One region of the Peribacillus sp. NJ11 genome, then DNA from elsewhere that is predicted to be linked to it. Evidence: riboswitches for the same ligand, from Rfam matches in the RefSeq annotation. Region 1 holds a riboswitch; each other region holds the start of a gene.
The links. Region 1 has a riboswitch for S-adenosylmethionine ahead of QUF86_RS25460 (Fur-regulated basic protein FbpA). Riboswitches for the same ligand answer to the same signal wherever they lie in the genome.
Positions count from the first base shown of each region.

Region 2: linked by a shared signal. The riboswitch ahead of QUF86_RS26690 (methionine ABC transporter ATP-binding protein) and the one ahead of QUF86_RS25460 (Fur-regulated basic protein FbpA) in region 1 are both predicted to bind S-adenosylmethionine.
Region 3: linked by a shared signal. The riboswitch ahead of mtnW (2,3-diketo-5-methylthiopentyl-1-phosphate enolase) and the one ahead of QUF86_RS25460 (Fur-regulated basic protein FbpA) in region 1 are both predicted to bind S-adenosylmethionine.

Region 1 covers NZ_JAUCFO010000001.1:5,205,419-5,211,086, reverse strand. Annotated here, with positions in the region: gene thiW (energy coupling factor transporter S component ThiW) at 1-237, opposite strand, end outside; gene tenA (thiaminase II) at 250-939, opposite strand; TPP riboswitch at 1,036-1,140, opposite strand; SAM riboswitch class I at 1,300-1,404, shown strand; gene QUF86_RS25460 (Fur-regulated basic protein FbpA) at 1,558-1,770, shown strand; gene QUF86_RS25455 (aspartyl-phosphate phosphatase Spo0E family protein) at 2,031-2,225, shown strand; gene QUF86_RS25450 (GNAT family N-acetyltransferase) at 2,299-2,805, opposite strand; gene QUF86_RS25445 (DUF459 domain-containing protein) at 3,021-3,722, shown strand; gene QUF86_RS25440 (DinB family protein) at 4,074-4,565, shown strand; gene QUF86_RS25435 (M15 family metallopeptidase) at 4,641-5,180, shown strand; gene QUF86_RS25430 (acyl-CoA thioesterase) at 5,311-5,668, shown strand, end outside.
Region 2 covers NZ_JAUCFO010000001.1:5,452,101-5,457,768, forward strand. Annotated here, with positions in the region: gene QUF86_RS26665 (YheC/YheD family endospore coat-associated protein) at 1-648, shown strand, start outside; gene QUF86_RS26670 (YheC/YheD family endospore coat-associated protein) at 645-1,841, shown strand; gene QUF86_RS26675 (YheE family protein) at 1,905-2,108, shown strand; gene QUF86_RS26680 (hypothetical protein) at 2,200-2,388, shown strand; gene QUF86_RS26685 (MBL fold metallo-hydrolase) at 2,666-3,490, opposite strand; SAM riboswitch class I at 3,776-3,880, shown strand; gene QUF86_RS26690 (methionine ABC transporter ATP-binding protein) at 3,948-4,964, shown strand; gene QUF86_RS26695 (methionine ABC transporter permease) at 4,951-5,619, shown strand.
Region 3 covers NZ_JAUCFO010000001.1:3,488,995-3,494,662, reverse strand. Annotated here, with positions in the region: partial or broken gene QUF86_RS17310 (DUF2188 domain-containing protein) at 1-78, opposite strand, end outside; gene QUF86_RS17305 (CobW family GTP-binding protein) at 144-1,070, opposite strand; gene QUF86_RS17300 (cupin domain-containing protein) at 1,197-1,730, opposite strand; gene QUF86_RS17295 (methylthioribulose 1-phosphate dehydratase) at 1,755-2,384, opposite strand; gene QUF86_RS17290 (2-hydroxy-3-keto-5-methylthiopentenyl-1-phosphate phosphatase) at 2,381-3,040, opposite strand; gene mtnW (2,3-diketo-5-methylthiopentyl-1-phosphate enolase) at 3,047-4,279, opposite strand; SAM riboswitch class I at 4,385-4,537, opposite strand; gene QUF86_RS17280 (pyridoxal phosphate-dependent aminotransferase) at 4,662-5,668, opposite strand, start outside.

The sequences.
Region 1 (5,668 bases):
CATGCTGCCAGGAAAGGCGAAAATTGAACCGGTACCAGACATGTTTCTAATGATGGAAACTAAAAAAGCTTGTGTTACCGCATAAGCAGGTCCCAATAATACGGCTGTCAGGACATTTGCCAGATGTTGAATAGGAAAGACTTTTGCAAATCCGGCAGGGATGAAAATAAATGAACTGGTTAAAGTCGTTATAGCCGTAATCATGGCGGTCAATGTCAATTTCTTGATTGGATTCATCATATCAACGACCTACAGTGGCCAATCCTGCTCATTTTGAACCATATCCCAGAATAAATATTCATATCGGGAAGTCACCAAAAAGTGCTTTTCTAATCTAAGAAGTTCCTTTTCGGGCATGCCTTCAGTTAATTCTTCCAACAAAGCAATCAGCCACTTGTGTGCTTCACCGAATTCAGGAGATGAATATGACCTTATCCAATCAGAGTAGCGATTGTTTTCCAATGCTTCACCATTTTGTTCTTTCAATAGCAAACCGATCTCATAATAATCCCAAGCACATGGCAGGAGACAGGCTATCAGGTCTGCCAAAGTCCCATGCTGAGCTGCATTTAGCATGTAACCCGTATAGGCTAGAGTGGTTGGTGTGGGTTCTGTATCTTCCAATTCCTTGGAGCTGATTCCGAATTCTGAAGCATAATGCCGATGGATATCCATTTCAACTTGAAGGGTTTCATTTAAAATACTCGCAAACTTTGCCATGGTTTCGATATTATGAGCTTTGATGACACCTAAAGCAAAGAGCTTGGAATAATCCATGAGATAGATATAGTCCTGCTTCAGGTAATAGGCAAATTTCTTTTCAGGAAGTGTGCCGTTTCCAATTGCCTGGACAAAGGGATGTGAATGGTTCCTTTTCCAAATCTCTTTTGCCCGTCCATGAAGTCTATCACTGAATGTTTCTAATTTAGTATTCTCCATTGTTCATCCTCCTTTAGAATGGATCCCCCTGTTTACACCCAATAAAAAACCCCGCTCCTGAATACGGAACGGGGTAGATGGATAAAGTCTGTAAATGGACGATATCATCCACTTCCCTCCGCCGGTATGAGCCGGTTCAGGTTCAAAGGGTCCGGAACTAATTCCATCTCAGTCTTAAAAAAGACTCCCCTAGTGGTGTGAATTGTATGTAATTACTGACATCATATCAGAAAGACAAGAAAATGCAACCCGTATTTGAAAGAGGGAATCCTTTATGGCTCAGGAAAAAAGGGAGATCCAGGTAATTGACTTTTGATGATTATTGGGATAAAATCATGTCTACATCAATTATATATTGAATTCTTATCCAGAGAGGTGGAGGGACTTGGCCCAAAGAAACCTCGGCAGCAGACCCATTTTGGGAACTGTGCTAAATCCAACAAGCATATGCTTGGAAGATAAGAAGAGCCGTACGGACACTGTCAGCCTCTTCTTGAATTAGAAGAGGCTTTTATTTTTGCGGAATAACGTTTAGTGACATAATAATAAAGGTATATATAATTTGGTGAAAATCAAACCAGTTAATACAGTTTAGCTCAACTAGAAGCAGGCTTTATGATGACTAGGAAAGGAGCCATTTACATGGCGGAATTATTTAAGAGGATTGAACAGAGGAAGGCAAAGCTTATTGAAGAGTTATTGGCCAATGGAGTATACAAAACCTCTGATGAAAGGCACCTTTACGATGCCCCGTTAAAAGTACTTGAAGATGAATATAAGATTGTTATAAATAGACCTAATAACGAGTCTCCTTCGGAATGGATGACATAGTAAGCGATAGACTATATTTTGGGTTCGTGGGATAGGGATATGATGTAAGCATTCGCAATGTATCACACTTGTGGATGCTTTTTTTATTTAGGTTTATATATAGGATGTCACAAAATATACATAATTAGAGACTGAAATAGGCTTTTTGTCACATTTAACCTATGAAATAACACATTTAATTTCCGGAAAATAGTTGATTTTAACTACGAGTTTCATTATGATGAAAGTGTAAAAATATTGAAAAATTAGGAGGTGTTTATATGATTTGCCGGAAGGTAACTATAGAAAAAGTAGAAGAAAAGAGAGAGGAAATGATCAAATTGGCAGCAGTTTATGGTTTTACAAGTCTTCTAACTGTTCAAGCAAGTCAAGAATTGGATGCGCTGTTAAATGCGTTGACAAATAAAAGAGAATCTGAATATTTTTCCCTCCAGAGAGTATATAGGTATTTCTAAATTCACTATTTCGTCCTCGTTTAATCAGAGAAAAAAGCTACTACACAAGGCAATAGCTTTTAAATAAATATATTTAAATATCGACACGTTTACCAAGAATGATCAAATCCCGTTCAATGCCATCCAGCTCGGCAACTTGAGGTAAATGTGCCCATTTTTCAAACCCGAATTTGGAAAAAAGCTTCAGGCTTGGTGCATTGTGGGCAAAAATGAAACCTAATAGAGTCTTCACCCCTAATTTTGGGCTCACATCAATTGCCTTTTGAATCGAAATTTGTCCGATTCCTTTTCCCCGGAAATAATCATCAATATAAATGCTGATTTCAGCCGTGGAATTATAGGCCGGCCGCCCATAGAACGATTGAAAGCTCATCCATCCAGCAGTTTCCCCTTCTATAGTAATGATAAATAGCGGTCGACTTTCTGAATCATGTTCCTCAAACCATTTAACCCTCGATTGTACGGATACAGGTTCCGTATCCGCCGTGACCATTCTTGAAGCAATTGTCGAATTATATATTTCAACGATCCTGGGTAAGTCCGATAGTTCTGCCTTTCTAAACTCTATGTGCTCTTCCATGATTTAAACTCCTATCTATATTCTATCTCCAGAATAAAGGGTATCGCCGGTTTTTTATTAAGGGACGGTGAATGAAACCCAATCCATTGAAAGTTTTATACTATCATACACCCTTTGCTCTTTATCTGACAATTCATTTTATATGTTAGGACTACAGATTTTTGGGTATTTAAAAGATTAAATACTTCATAGTAAATAGACAAAAGGAGAAGCAAATGAAAAAAATAGCAGGTTTATTAATTATTGTACTAATAATATGTTTCGCTGCATATAAATTTCAAGCCTCGGAAGCGAAAGATGTACAAAGGGTGATGGCTTTTGGAGATTCGTTAACCTATGGAAAAGGGGATAAGGACGGGGAAGGATATGTAGACGGTCTGGATGATGAATTGAATAATCCGGAATCGGAACAAAAAGTGAGTTTTTGGAATTACGGTATAAAAGGTCAGGAAACGGATGGGGTAATGAAGCAGCTTGATGATTACCGCATTAAAACGAAACTTGATAAAGCCGATACTTTCATCGTTTATATTGGAACGAATGACTTGATCAATAGTAACGGCGGGAACTTGGAGAAAATAAGTGACCGAAAAATCGATGATGGTAAACGGGAGTATATCAACCATCTGGATAAGATTATATCAACCCTAATAAAGGCAAACGATAAAGCGGATATACTGGTAGTAGGGCTATATAACCCAATTAAAGACAATGAAAAACTTGAAAAACACATTCTAGATTATAACCAAGCAATAAAGGGAATAGCGGAAAAGGATGATCGGATGGTATTCATTCCTACAAATGATCTTTTTGAAAATAAAAAGAAAACAGAGTATTTCAGTGATAAGATACATCCGAATGAAAAAGGGTATCAACTCATTACGAATCGGGTTCTGGAAAGTTATGATTTCAAATGAAAGCAAAAATGCACAGAATGCTTTCTGTGCATTTTTACCTGCATAAGTCGCTAGGAATTTGATATGGCCTTTAGTTGGGAAGAGAACTGCAAAGATCTGGGATGCTTGTATCTGCTTTTGTGGCTGAATGGAGTATCCTCCAATGATGGCGATCACTCCTATTTAGAATACCCTTGATGAATTTTGATAGTCCTTTATATTAGGCGAATTTTACCTTTATGACTATCATAGAGCTGTTCAAAAAATAGACAACTATTAATCGGTTCGTTTCTGTCAAAAAGTATTATTATTTTACACATTCATATAGGTCATGGAATAATTATAGGAGATTAGCCAGGCTTATAAGAGGAGATGCTAAAGGTGAATGATAATGAAAAAATCAGGGAAGAACTCTTAAATACGGTCAACGGACTATCGGATGAACAGCTGAACGCGCATCCTGAAGCAGGACGATGGAGCATCATTCAGGTGTTGGATCATTTATATTTAATGGAACGGGCCATAACAAAGAGCATTGCCGATAAATTGAAAAGCGACGATAGCACTCCGGCTGTTGATAAACCGATCGAGCTTACATTAAATCGTGAAGTGAAGGTTCAGGCCCCGCCATTTGTCATTCCGTCAGAATCATTCCAAACTTTGAATGAGGTTAAGGATAAGTTGTCCGAAACTCGCAAAGCTTTTATAAGAGTCGTTGACCAAGCAAAAGAAAATGATCTCAAACAAAAGTCTTTTCCCCACCCATTGTTTAAAGAATTAAGCTTGAAGCAATGGATCTCGTTCGTGGGACTACATGAAAAACGGCATTTAATGCAAATAGAAGAATTGAAATCAAAGTTATAATAGAAGAAAAAAACTCATCCGTCTTTGGTTGAGTTTTTGACTTTAAGACAGTTATAGTAAAGGAAGGGTTTTTCAGTGAAAGCCACTTGGGTAAGGACATGTCTGATATTGGGCTTTTTCGGATTGTTGTTGGGGCTCTTGTTCAAGTATATGCTTCCGCCTGATTTAGATGAAATCAAACTGACAGACGAGCTGAATCCGATCGTCGCCGACAAAAAAGACGAGCTCATTCAATTGGCCAATGACAAAGGCATCCCAGTAATCATTACGGCAGGGTTCCGTTCTTTAGCCGAGCAAAATGAACTCTATGAAAAAGGCCGTTTAAGCACGGGGAACATCGTAACGAATGCAAAAGGTGGGGAGTCTCTTCATAATTTCGGTTTGGCGATAGATTTTGCCCTCCTAAACAAACAAGGTGAGGCCATTTGGGATATGGGTTATGACGGCAACGATAATGGAAAGTCGGATTGGATGGAAGTCGTAACCATCGCTAAAGGGTTAGGTTTTGATTGGGGCGGGGATTGGACAGGGTTTAAGGATTATCCTCATTTACAAATGACATTTGGTTTGAGCCTGCGTGAGCTGCAACAAGGCAAGCAGCCAAAAGGGCAGTGAGAGTGGGACGCTTTATTTTAACCGAATAATTTTGACTAAAAGCAGGAAAATAAGCATGTGAATTGATTTACAGGTAATAATTCGATAAAGTGGACTAGTGAGAAATCAGTCATAAAGGAGTGCAGTCACCATGGAAGAAATAAAACATTGCCGGGACTCTTTGGTCATAAAAACAAGCCTTGTCCTCCCGCCGGATACAAATAACATTGGTACGATGTTCGGAGGCAAACTAATGGCATACATTGATGATGTAGCGGCTATATCCGCCATGCGTCATGCGCGAAGCAACGTCGTTACGGCATCAACCGATTCTGTCGATTTCCTGCACCCTATTCACGAAGGAAATGCAGTTTGCCTGGAAAGCTTCGTGACCTATACGGGCAGAACATCAATGGAAATCATCGTAAAGGTGATTGCAGAGGATTTAGTTACAGGAGATCGGAATTTATGCGTCATTTCCTTTTTGACCTTTGTTGCCATTAATGAAG
Region 2 (5,668 bases), 250 kb from region 1:
ATTCACGGCAGCCTCGGTCTAGGGATTCACCAAATTCTTTATGATAAGCATGAGGATGTTTACTATTGCCGCTATACAAATGAAGCAAAAGAAAATAAACTGCAAAAGTTTTCCACTTTGGAAGCCATTGTTAAACATATTTTTCACGACCGGCCGCTTGAGAACCTTATCGTGCAGCAGGGGATCCCATTAATTCGATCTGAAAAACGTCCAGTGGATTTCCGGGTCCATACGAACAAGGACAGTAATGGAAAATGGCAGGTGTCCGCGATTGCAGCAAAAATCGCTGGTGCCGGTAGCGTCACGACCCATATTAAAAGCGGGGGTGTCATCAAAACGGTCGCCGAATTGTTTGGAGATGACGATGAAGCGAAAGAAGTCGAACGAAAGCTATCGGAAGCCGCACTGATTCTAAGTGACAGTATAGAAAAGAACTTGGACGGCATCATTGCAGAAATAGGATTTGATTTTGGATTGGATAAAAAAGGGCAGGTTTGGATGTTTGAAGCCAATTCCAAACCTGGACGTTCCATCTTCTCCCATCCAAAACTCAAGGATTTCGAATTGCTGACCAGAAAGCTCAGCCTTGATTATGCCATTTATCTTACGGAACAGACGATTACGAAATCAATCAGTGTGCCGCGATGAACATTTTTTACGATATCCGCACTGAAAATTGGCACCACACTCATGAGAATGCGGATCTTTTCGCCGGGTCTGCCAAAGAGGAGATCAGCTATAAAAAGGACCATTCGAATCACCCCCTAATTCCTATCACCATATTTCCAGGTAACCGGATGCTTGTCGTCGGAATACTGACTGTTTCCAATCCCAAAAAGGAATCAGGTTTGGGTGGAAACCTGACCCTTTTTCGGGACCTATCCTTATATTTATTGAAACACGGGATTTTGATTTATGCATTCACAGGAAATGCCCTGCATTCCGAGTCGTTGAGAGGGTATGTTTTTTCCTCCACTTCAAACAAATGGATCGAGTGTAAGATGCCGCTCCCTGACATCGTCTATAACCGTATCCCATCGAGGGGCTATGAGGCTTCAGAAGAATTCCAGAGTCTCATCAACCACTTTAAAGAATATCGAATTAACCTTTTCAACCCTTGTTTTATAGATAAATATGTAATGTTCGAAGCATTAACGGAAGACGGGGCCCTCACCACTCACCTCCCCCCCACCATGATCCTGCGGAACAGCGATTGCTTGGATGCTTTCCTCGAAACCCACAGGCATATTTACCTTAAACCATGCAAAGGAAGCCAAGGGAAGGGCATTTATACCATCATCAAAAATCCTGATGGGACACTTTTTTTCAATAGCCTAAAGCATAGTGAGTCCTTTCCGGATTTCACTTCATTCTGGGAAACAAAAAAAAGGGATTTATTAAAAAGAAGCTACCTTGCTCAACAGGCGATCATACCGAAAAAAATTTTTGGTCATCGTTACGATTACAGGATTCTCGTCCATTATGAAAAAGGTTTTTATAAAGTGACCGGCAAAGCAGTAAGGATGTCACAAACTCAGGAAATCACCACCCACACTCCCCGAGGGGGTAAGCTTTTTCCTTATCAAGACCTGCAATCAAGAAGCTTAAATCAAAAATTAGCGAATATCGCCCAAAAATGCGGTGAGTCTCTTTCGAAAAAAATCGGGTTTCTCGGAGAATTTTCCATTGATATAGGGGAAGATGAATCGGGTTCGCTCTTCATATACGAAGTGAACTCAAAGCCCATGCAGTTCGATGAAGAGGAAATTGAAGCTAACCGGCTTTTGCATTTAAAAAATCTTTTCATTGAATTGACTTTTTCCAACCTGACAATAAAATGACACCTCCAGCTGCCGTTTTACATTATAATGAAATGAAAGACAGCATATATGGAGGTTATACATATGATCACCCATTTTCAGTGGGCACCACTGCATAAGAATCTGCCAGGATGGAAAATTTCATTTTATTTCAAAAAGGAGGCAATCAAAGCCTTGTACCATAAAGATGGATCCATCGAATGGACAGCCAACCCACCTTCCGAAACAGATGAAACCCAACTCAAAAGCATGATCCATGACTTAATGGTCTACCATGTATATGATTGAGCCCTTTCCCCTTTTTCATTCATTAACCCTCTGAACGGAATAAAAATCCCTCCTTTGCCTAAACTAAAGAAAAAGCTAGGAGGGATTTATTTTGGATAAAGAAAAAATGACATTTTTGAAGGATACCGAATATGATGGCAAGGATTCCGTTTTCCTCGATATCGACCGAATCATCAATGAAGGAATGGCAGGCGGAAATGTGTATGAAGTCGCTAACCTTCAGAACATCGAGGAAGCACATGATTTTTATGATGAAACAGATCCCAATATCAATAAATAAACACTCGTGGGCTCTCTTTTTGGGGAGCTCCACTTAAAAAAAGTGAACTTTCGTTCATGCGTCATATTCCCCACTAACAAATGTTTTTTTATGAAAAGCACCCCCTCCATAAAAAAACAACTTCCCGGATGGAAGTTGTTTGAGTGCAAATTAAATATTACAACATGCTGTCTTCTTGCCTTTTTCCAATTCCCGCACTCTATCCCCCGTAGGCATTTGATATTATGCTAAAAGCATTAATATCAGTGCTCGTCCTTTCAATATCTATTGTTAATATTCAAATAGTTCCATTATCCCTGGCATTCAAAACATTTTCGTTTAATATCGAAGTTATGATATGCTCTGAATCCCATTCATGTCCAGATATCTCGATAAGGGGATAGCGATTCGGTAAAACGACTTGCTGGATTTCATGGACTGTATGCCCTTGATCATGTAAGCGTAAAATTTCACCTTGGAGGTTTTCCAAATAATCGAGTTTATTTCGAAACATTTCCTTTCCGTCAGGCACATGCCCAGCATGGCAGCAAAACACTTCCCCAAAGTCATATCGGAGTAATTTTTTTATGGAATCGATGATGATCGGGACAGACTCTTCCCGTAAGATAAGCTTTGTTTTTGGTGTTACGAAAAGGTCTCCAGAAAAGAGCATGCCAGTGCTGTGATTCAAATACACCATATGGTCCTTCGCATGACCAGGGGTAAAAATCGGCTCCCACGTTTGGGTGCGGGAATGAATGGCCTTGCCTAGCGGCTCAGCCTTAAAGGCGTCTCTTTTTCCCCAAAACATTTTACGATATTCAGGATATTCAGCATCCTTCGCACAAGTATCAACCGACATCGGATGAATGAATATCGGAACCTTTTTATGTTCCTTTATCCAGGCAGCGCCTCCCGTATGGTCCTCATGATAGTGCGTCAGGGCAACTGTTTCGAAGTCTGCGGACTCATAGAATGGAATAAGTCCTTCCAATAAAATCTGTGCGCCAGTATCTATCAATAGCCCATCCGTTAAAAAAACATAAACACTCATCCCCGACTTGACCCCGTCAGGAGTCCCGTGCACACAAACCACATCATTTACCGTCTTAATCTCTATCATGCATTTCCACCCCATCATTGTACAAAAATAGTTTTTTCTCCCTTTTTCACTTTATTATAATAAATGTATTATCTCTTTACCCTTTTGACAAGGAAATAATGGAATATCTGGATATAAAAGACGGATTATTGACTAAGAGCCCTTTTGACAGGAATGGTTTTAATGAACCGCACGGAACATTATCGAAAAAAACCATCACCAAATCACAGAAACGATTGACATTGTGGAATTTTACAAATATTATAGATTATATTATAAAACTTGAAATATTCTAAAATAATAGTTTACTTATCAAGAGTGACGGAGGGATCAGGCCCTGTGATGTCCGGCAACCGCCCTTCGGGAACGGTGCCACTTCCTGCAGAATGTTTGCATTCTGAAAGATAAGACGAGATATAATTTCGCTGCCTCTTTCTGAATGATAGAGGCAGTTTTTTATGTTTAAGGGGGAAGGATCATGATTGAAATCCGTTCAGTCCGAAAGGAATACATCACGAAGAAAAACCGAGTTATCGGAGTGGATAACGTATCTTTAACCATTCAAAAAGGCGAAGTGTATGGAATTGTCGGCTACAGCGGAGCTGGAAAAAGCTCATTACTCCGCTGCTTGAATTTGCTTGAACGTCCGACAGCCGGAAATATCATCATTGACGGCATTGATTTAACCTCTTTATCAAGTAAAGAGCTTCGTAAACAACGTCAAAAAATCGGAATGATATTTCAACACTTTTCCCTGGTCAGTTCAAAAACCGTTTATGAAAATGTCGCTTTCGCCTTAAAGGCCGCGCATCAATCGAAGGACGCCATCAGGTTACGTGTATTGGAATTGCTGGAAATCGTAGGGCTCAGTGATAAAAAAGATGTCTATCCGGCACAGCTTAGCGGTGGACAGAAGCAACGGGTCGGCATAGCCCGGGCCTTAGCAAATGACCCCACCGTACTGTTATGTGATGAAGCGACTTCAGCCCTTGATCCAACAACAACAAAAGCGATTTTACAGTTATTAAAAAAGATAAGCAGGGAGCTCGGGATCACCATCGTGTTGATTACACATGAAATGGAAGTGGTCAAAGAACTATGCCACCGAGTCGCCGTCATGCAGGATGGACGGGTAATTGAAGAAGGTTCCGTTTATAAAATATTTTCACAGCCAAAGCAGGAGTTAACGAAGCAATTCATCAGCAGTGTATTGGATTTCGAACTTCCCTCACATTTGATTGAGGGAAGTAAAGGAACGATTATTAAAATTCAATTCGAAGGGCAAACCGCCGGTGAATCGATTCTCTCCGACGCTCTCCAATCCCATTCAGTAAAGGGGAATATCCTGCACGGTAAAATTGAGTATATTCAGGATGTCCCTTTAGGCATCTTGATCATTGAGTTAATCGGTGAGGCCGCTGAAATTCATTCGGCATTGGAATATATAAAAAATCGTTCCAGTTCTGTGGAGGTGTTAAAACATGTCATTTCTTGATTCCATCGTCAATATTTTACCTGATCTTAATAAAGCCTTTCTTGAAACGATTTATATGGTCGGCGTTTCCCTTGCGGTAGCCCTTTTGATAGGTTTACCACTTGGAGTATTGCTGTTTACGACAACCAGGAATTTATTCTTTGAAAATAGCGTCGTGAATCGATCACTCGGTTTCGCAGTCAATATTGTCCGTTCAATCCCGTTCATCATTCTCTTGGTCGCCCTCCTTCCTTTAACGGAACTGCTTACTGGATCGACGATAGGGCCAAGAGCGGCTTCTGTTTCCCTGTCCGTATCCGCGATACCTTTTTTTGCAAGGATCGTGGAATCGGCATTACGTGAAATAGACAAAGGAGTGATTGAAGCTGCAATTGCCGTGGGGGCCACTCCATGGATGATCATTAAAGATGTACTTCTTCCGGAGGCAAAACCGGGAATCATTCAGGGGCTGACATTAACGACCATTTCACTGATCGGTTACTCAGCAATGGCAGGGACAATCGGCGGAGGGGGAATTGGTGACCTGGCCATCAGGTACGGTTATTACCGTTATGACAACACGGTCATGATCACGACGATCGTCGTGTTGATCTGCCTTGTACAAATCATTCAAATGGTTGGTGACAAAGCCTCATACTTAGTTAACAAACGATAGAATCAGTCATTTTTTCAATGATTCAATACATATCATTTCAGGAGGAATT
Region 3 (5,668 bases), 1.7 Mb from region 1:
GATTTCAATGGCCTTTTCCCTGACATCTTTATCTAGATTCTTCATCGAATTCGGATAATCGTTATTGTTCCATGGCACTAATACCGCCCCCTTGATCAGAAAGTTTCCTATTATGTTTCCCTTCTTTAGTGGGCGGTAAACGTTTATTGAGCCGCTTTCGCTTCCAAAGCCTTCAACTGACCAATCATCATTTCCCTATTCAGCTTTTCCCCGATAATGACGATATTCAATGGCATTTTCATCATTTCATTCATATACATCGGCATTCCGTAAGAGTATTGGAATAAATGTGGGTATTGTGAATGTGTAAAGGAAATGTATCCTTTCATTCGATAGACCGTTTCCGGAAGGGCCCTAAGCCAATCTTCAAAGTCAGTTTGTGCAACGGCCCCTTCAAATGTATGGACGACTGCAGTTAAATGCAAATGATCGCGTACATCAAGCTTTTGATGGCCATTACGCCCTTTTCTTTGCATCCTTTGCAACGATATCAAGGAAATGGCTGCATACTCCGTCAATAAACATACAGCATCCGTGTTCAGCGCCTGTATTGAATAAATCAGCTGTGCGGCCTCCATCTCACTAACTAGATCAGCTTTATTCAATAATATGAAATCCGCATGGTGGATTTGCTCAGCAAGCAACTGTCGAAGCTGCGGCGACAGTTCCTCCCGGTCGCGCCACCTTAATAAATCGACGACCGTTATAATCCCTTTATACTCCAGCCTTTTGGCGAAAAGCGGTGACATGATGCCATCCAATACTTCAACTGGATGCGCTGCTCCCGTTGTTTCAATATAAACGGCATCCAGGTCGTTTTCAGTTAGCAATTCATGAAGCTGAACCTCCAGTTTATCTTGAATTGTGCAGCAAATGCACCCGTCAAACAACTCCTTAAGAGGCACTCCATCTCCAATGAGTCCGCTGTCAACCGATACACTGCCGAGCTCATTTAAAAGCACGGCCACTTTTCTACCCGCTTCACTTTCCTGTTTTAAAATATTTCGAAGAAGCGTCGTTTTCCCACTGCCGAGAAAGCCGCCCAATATGTACACTTCGGTTGTTTTCATTCTTATCTGCTCCTATGATCCGGTTAAATTCGATTCCGTTAAATTTTATCATACTTATCTTACTTAAGCACTTGCCGGATATCTACATAAAAAAACCAGCCCGTAAGCTGGTTTTTCAACAATGATTCATGCTTGAACTTCGTCCTTTTCGTAAATCGGCACCCATCCTGCCGCTGTAACGAAAATACGGACAGCGACCGTTTTTCTATCTTCTGCCAGCGTGAAATAATGTCGTGTGGATTCTGGTACACTAATTAGATCTCCTGGATTAAGCCGTACATCAAACCACTTTTTATCGCCGCCTTCAATGGCAAAAATACTCGTTCCGCCTGCTATGAAACGCACTTCATCATCCTCATGGTGGTGTTCCTGCTTAAAGTTTTCAAGCATTTGATCCAAGTTTGGATTTGCATCGGATAATGTGATGATATCATGCGCTTTATAGCCTCTTCTTTCGGAAATTTCCGCTATCTCCGATTTGAATGTTAAAAGGATTTCCTCCTTGTCAGCATCTGTCAGATCGTATTTTTCCACAAGATGGGCCGGTAATTTCGAAATGTCCCATTGCTCATAAATAACCCCTTGTGTTTCTAAAAAACCTTTTACCTTTTCCCCATTTTCAATAACCTCGTTTGTTTCATGGAATCTGATCGTCGCCATCATTCATTCCTCCTCTATGGATTGTTATCTTATGGAACCTGCAAATGCCTTTTGTTGATTAAGCAACAGTTGATATTGAAATAAAAATTCGCAAGCTTCAAGTATTCTTTTAGCTTCGAATCCGCTTTTACCCCAAACCGTAATACCATGATTGCGGATCAGCACAGCGCCAGAGTCTTCTTCGACATGTGGTTTGAACTTATCGGATAACAGCGGAATGTCAGCGTGATTATAGATGATAGGAATCCTTAGCTCTGAATCTTCATCCCACCGTCCGGTCGCTTTAATGATTTCATGATTACGAAAAGTAACTTGACCTTCATCTCCGTACAATTCGGATATCACATTATTTTCAACTGTATGGACATGGAGTACACAGTTCGCATTGGTTTTCCCGTAAATAACGGTATGAAGCAATGTTTCGGCCGATGGTCTTAACTCCGTTTCTTCAACTGGTTTTCCTTTTAAATCAACCAGTAAAAAGTCCGAATCCGATTGCTTCCTTTTATCCTTACCGCTTGCCGTAATATAAAAGAAAGGACTTTCGGGCTTACGGATGGACAAATTCCCGCTAGTACCCATAAACCAATCCCTTTCGGCCAGTTCTGCTTTAATATCCGCTAACTCCAGCCATTCTTCTGTATGAGTGTTCACGCATTTACCAACTCCCGCTGCTTTAAAATGTCAATTACATCATAAAACGTTTCAAATCCTTGATGAAGAATCCCTTCCCTATCGCATTTCTCAAGCAGTATGTCACGAGCTATGACAAAATCTGCCTGTTTTGCCGCTTCAAAATCCGTTACTGAATCTCCAATAACTAATTTAAAATCATCCGCACTCGCAATTTCCCTCATAATTGATGGCTTACAGCAACCACAATCATTTTTACATTGGTCATCACAGGCATGTGGCCACTCAATATAAATTTTTTCCTTATTGAAAAATGCATGGTTGCAATAAACGGATTCTGATGGCAAGATATCATTTAAAAGAGGTGCTATGAAAAAATCCATGCCTCCGCTTACAATATATAAAGGGATGTTGGCTTGTTTCGTATACTCAACGAATTCATAAAACCCTGGACGAATGCCGGCCGACTCACATACATATTGAATGATGTCATCCTTCAAGCCACTATCAAGCAGGGAAAACATATCCCCTACGCCAGAAGATATACTGATTTTTTGCTGAAGGACATCGTCTTTCAACTCTTCCCATTCCGGAGGAGCAAATTTTTTCATGATGGAAATGATATTATCTGTGTTGGTGATCGTTCCGTCAAAATCACAAAAGATGATTGGTTTCATTATTTCTTATAAGCCTCCCCATAACACAAGAGCTTTTTTTAGTGTTTCTTCCTCAGCCGCCGCTTCAGATAGGTCCTTTCCTGCTAGAACGGCTTCCACAGCAGAACGGAAAGCCTTGGCCCCGCCCTCTGCTCCGTCAGGGTGCCCGTGAATTCCGCCCCCTGCATTAATCACGCTATCGAGTCCAAAATCCTTGATTAGGTCCGGAACCATGCCTGGATGAATGCCTGCAGAAGGAACAGGGAAGGCTTTTTTCCATGAAAGTTCATCTTTTGTCAGAGCTTCAGCAATCGCCAAGGTCTCCTTTTTTTCTAGTGCGACATTTCCATAAGGGGATGGGAACAAGGATAAATCCGCACCTGATAACCTTACTAATTTACCAAGCAATAATGGATAGCCGATCCCATAAAATGATGAAGATGCCAATGCCCCGCTAAATGCGGGGTGCGCCATGATCGGTAGCCTGATTCGATCATGCTCACTCAGGGCCTGCAATACATCCAAACCATATGTATGAACGTTGAACAATAAAGCATCCGCCCCTGCTTCAGCAGCTTGCTCCGCCTTATCCAATAAATCAAATGTTTTCCCTGATAGATTGACAGCGTATAAGGTTCGGTGGCCAGTGGTTTCATAGACTTCATTCAATATTCGTTTTCCAGTTTTTATTCTATCGAAAAATGGAGTCTGTTCCTGGTCGAAGAGAATTTCATCATCTTTAACTAGGTCGACACCTCCTAATGCTTGTCGCTTCAGTTGCTCATTATGGAAGGTTAGGTCCCTTCCTAATACACCTTTAAAGATGCTCATCACCAGGGGCCGGTTATATACGTCAATCTTTTCCCTAATGCCTGCAATGCCAAATTGCGGCCCTGGGAAAGCTTTTTGAATCTCACCGACAAAATCCAAGTCAATAAGTTTTATTTCTCCGTCCAATGAAAGTTTGCCGAAGACCGTCGTGAGGATTGCAGGTAAATCATTGGAGAAATTCCCTGCCGGATAGGCAATTTTAATTAGTGAACGGTACACTTTACGATTAAAATATCTGTTTGCCTTCTCTTCTTCAGATAGTGGTGTCACCGATACGACACGACCCTTATGTTTTTCCAGTTGCTTCTGGACCAAATGGGGCAGGTCCGTCCATGTTCCCACAGTCAATCCTAAGGCAATGCTTTCTGCTTTTTTCTCATGATTTCCATTAAAGTCATGAATTAAATAAGTAGCGACTATCTCGCTCATTTGATCACTCCTATATCACGTTAGTAAACTCTCGAAGTCATTAACCTGAAATGGTCTCAAAATGGCAAAAGCCCCTTCATAAAGAAGAGGCTTTAAAAAGCCATCTTCTTATCTCCCAGCCATTAGCTGCAAGAATTAGCACCGTGCCTTGTGGATTTCAAGAAAATCCGGCGAAGAATTCCGCCCCATTTTACAATGGAATTACGGTCGGTTGCTGGGCTTCATAGGGCTAGTCCCTCCACCTGCTCAAAATAAGAAAACGCTGATATATAGTTACATTCAAGTATCGAAAGATTAAGAATTTATTTTGTATTCTGACACGTAATCCATACTTTGTCAATAATTTCTTGTCTATTTAACCGTGGATAAATTGAATCCTCCGTTAAAATAATTTTAATGTACGTATCCGTTCCACAGCCTCTTCAAGCCGTTCTTCCGAAGTCAGAAGCCCTACCCTGACGTAACCTTCGCCAAATTCACCGAATCCATTCCCTGCGGCAACAGCTACGTGGGCATGCGTTAATAGATAGTCTGCAAAACTCTCGGACGTAAAACCTTTTGGTACCTTGAGCCAGGCAAAGAATGATGCCTCGGGAGCTTTGACATCCCATCCGATTGCCCTCAATCCCTCAATGAAAACATTCCTGCGTCCCTCATACATCTTCACTAACTCATCTACACAGCTCTGCGAGTCCAGCAATGCGCTTGCCGCTGCTTCCTGTATCGCTGGAAAGAGACTAACATAAAGATGGTCTTGCAATAGTTCAAGAGCTTCTATGACACTTTTATTCCCCACTGCAAAACCGACTCTCCACCCTGCCATATTGTATGTTTTCGATAGTGTGTAAATTTCTATCCCTACATCCTTCGCTCCCTCTGCCTGGAGAAAGCTTATCGGTTTTTTTCCGTCGAATCCTATTGCCCCATAAGCGAAATCGTGGACCACGCAAATCGAATGCTCTTTTGCAAAGGAGACGGTTTCATCAAAGAAACTTTCAGTTGCAGAAGCTCCTGTGGGATTATTCGGATAGTTCAAGAACATCATTTTGGCTTTATCAAGCACTTCTTTATGTATGTCATTGTATTTCGGAAGAAAATCATTTTCTTCTGTCAAGGGCATCAGTTCGGTCTTTGCCTGGGCTAAAACGACACCGGAAAGATAATCCGGATAGCCGGGATCTGGAACAAGGATCGTATCACCTGGATTCAATAAACACTGCGGCAGTTCGACAAGACCTGCCTTCCCCCCGAAGAGAATCGCCACTTCACTATTCGGATCCAGCTTGACACCATATTCACGTTCATAAAAGACGGCAGCAGCATCTTTTAAATATTGATGTCCCCGAAACGGCGAATATTTATGATTAATCGTTTTTTCAGCGGCAACCT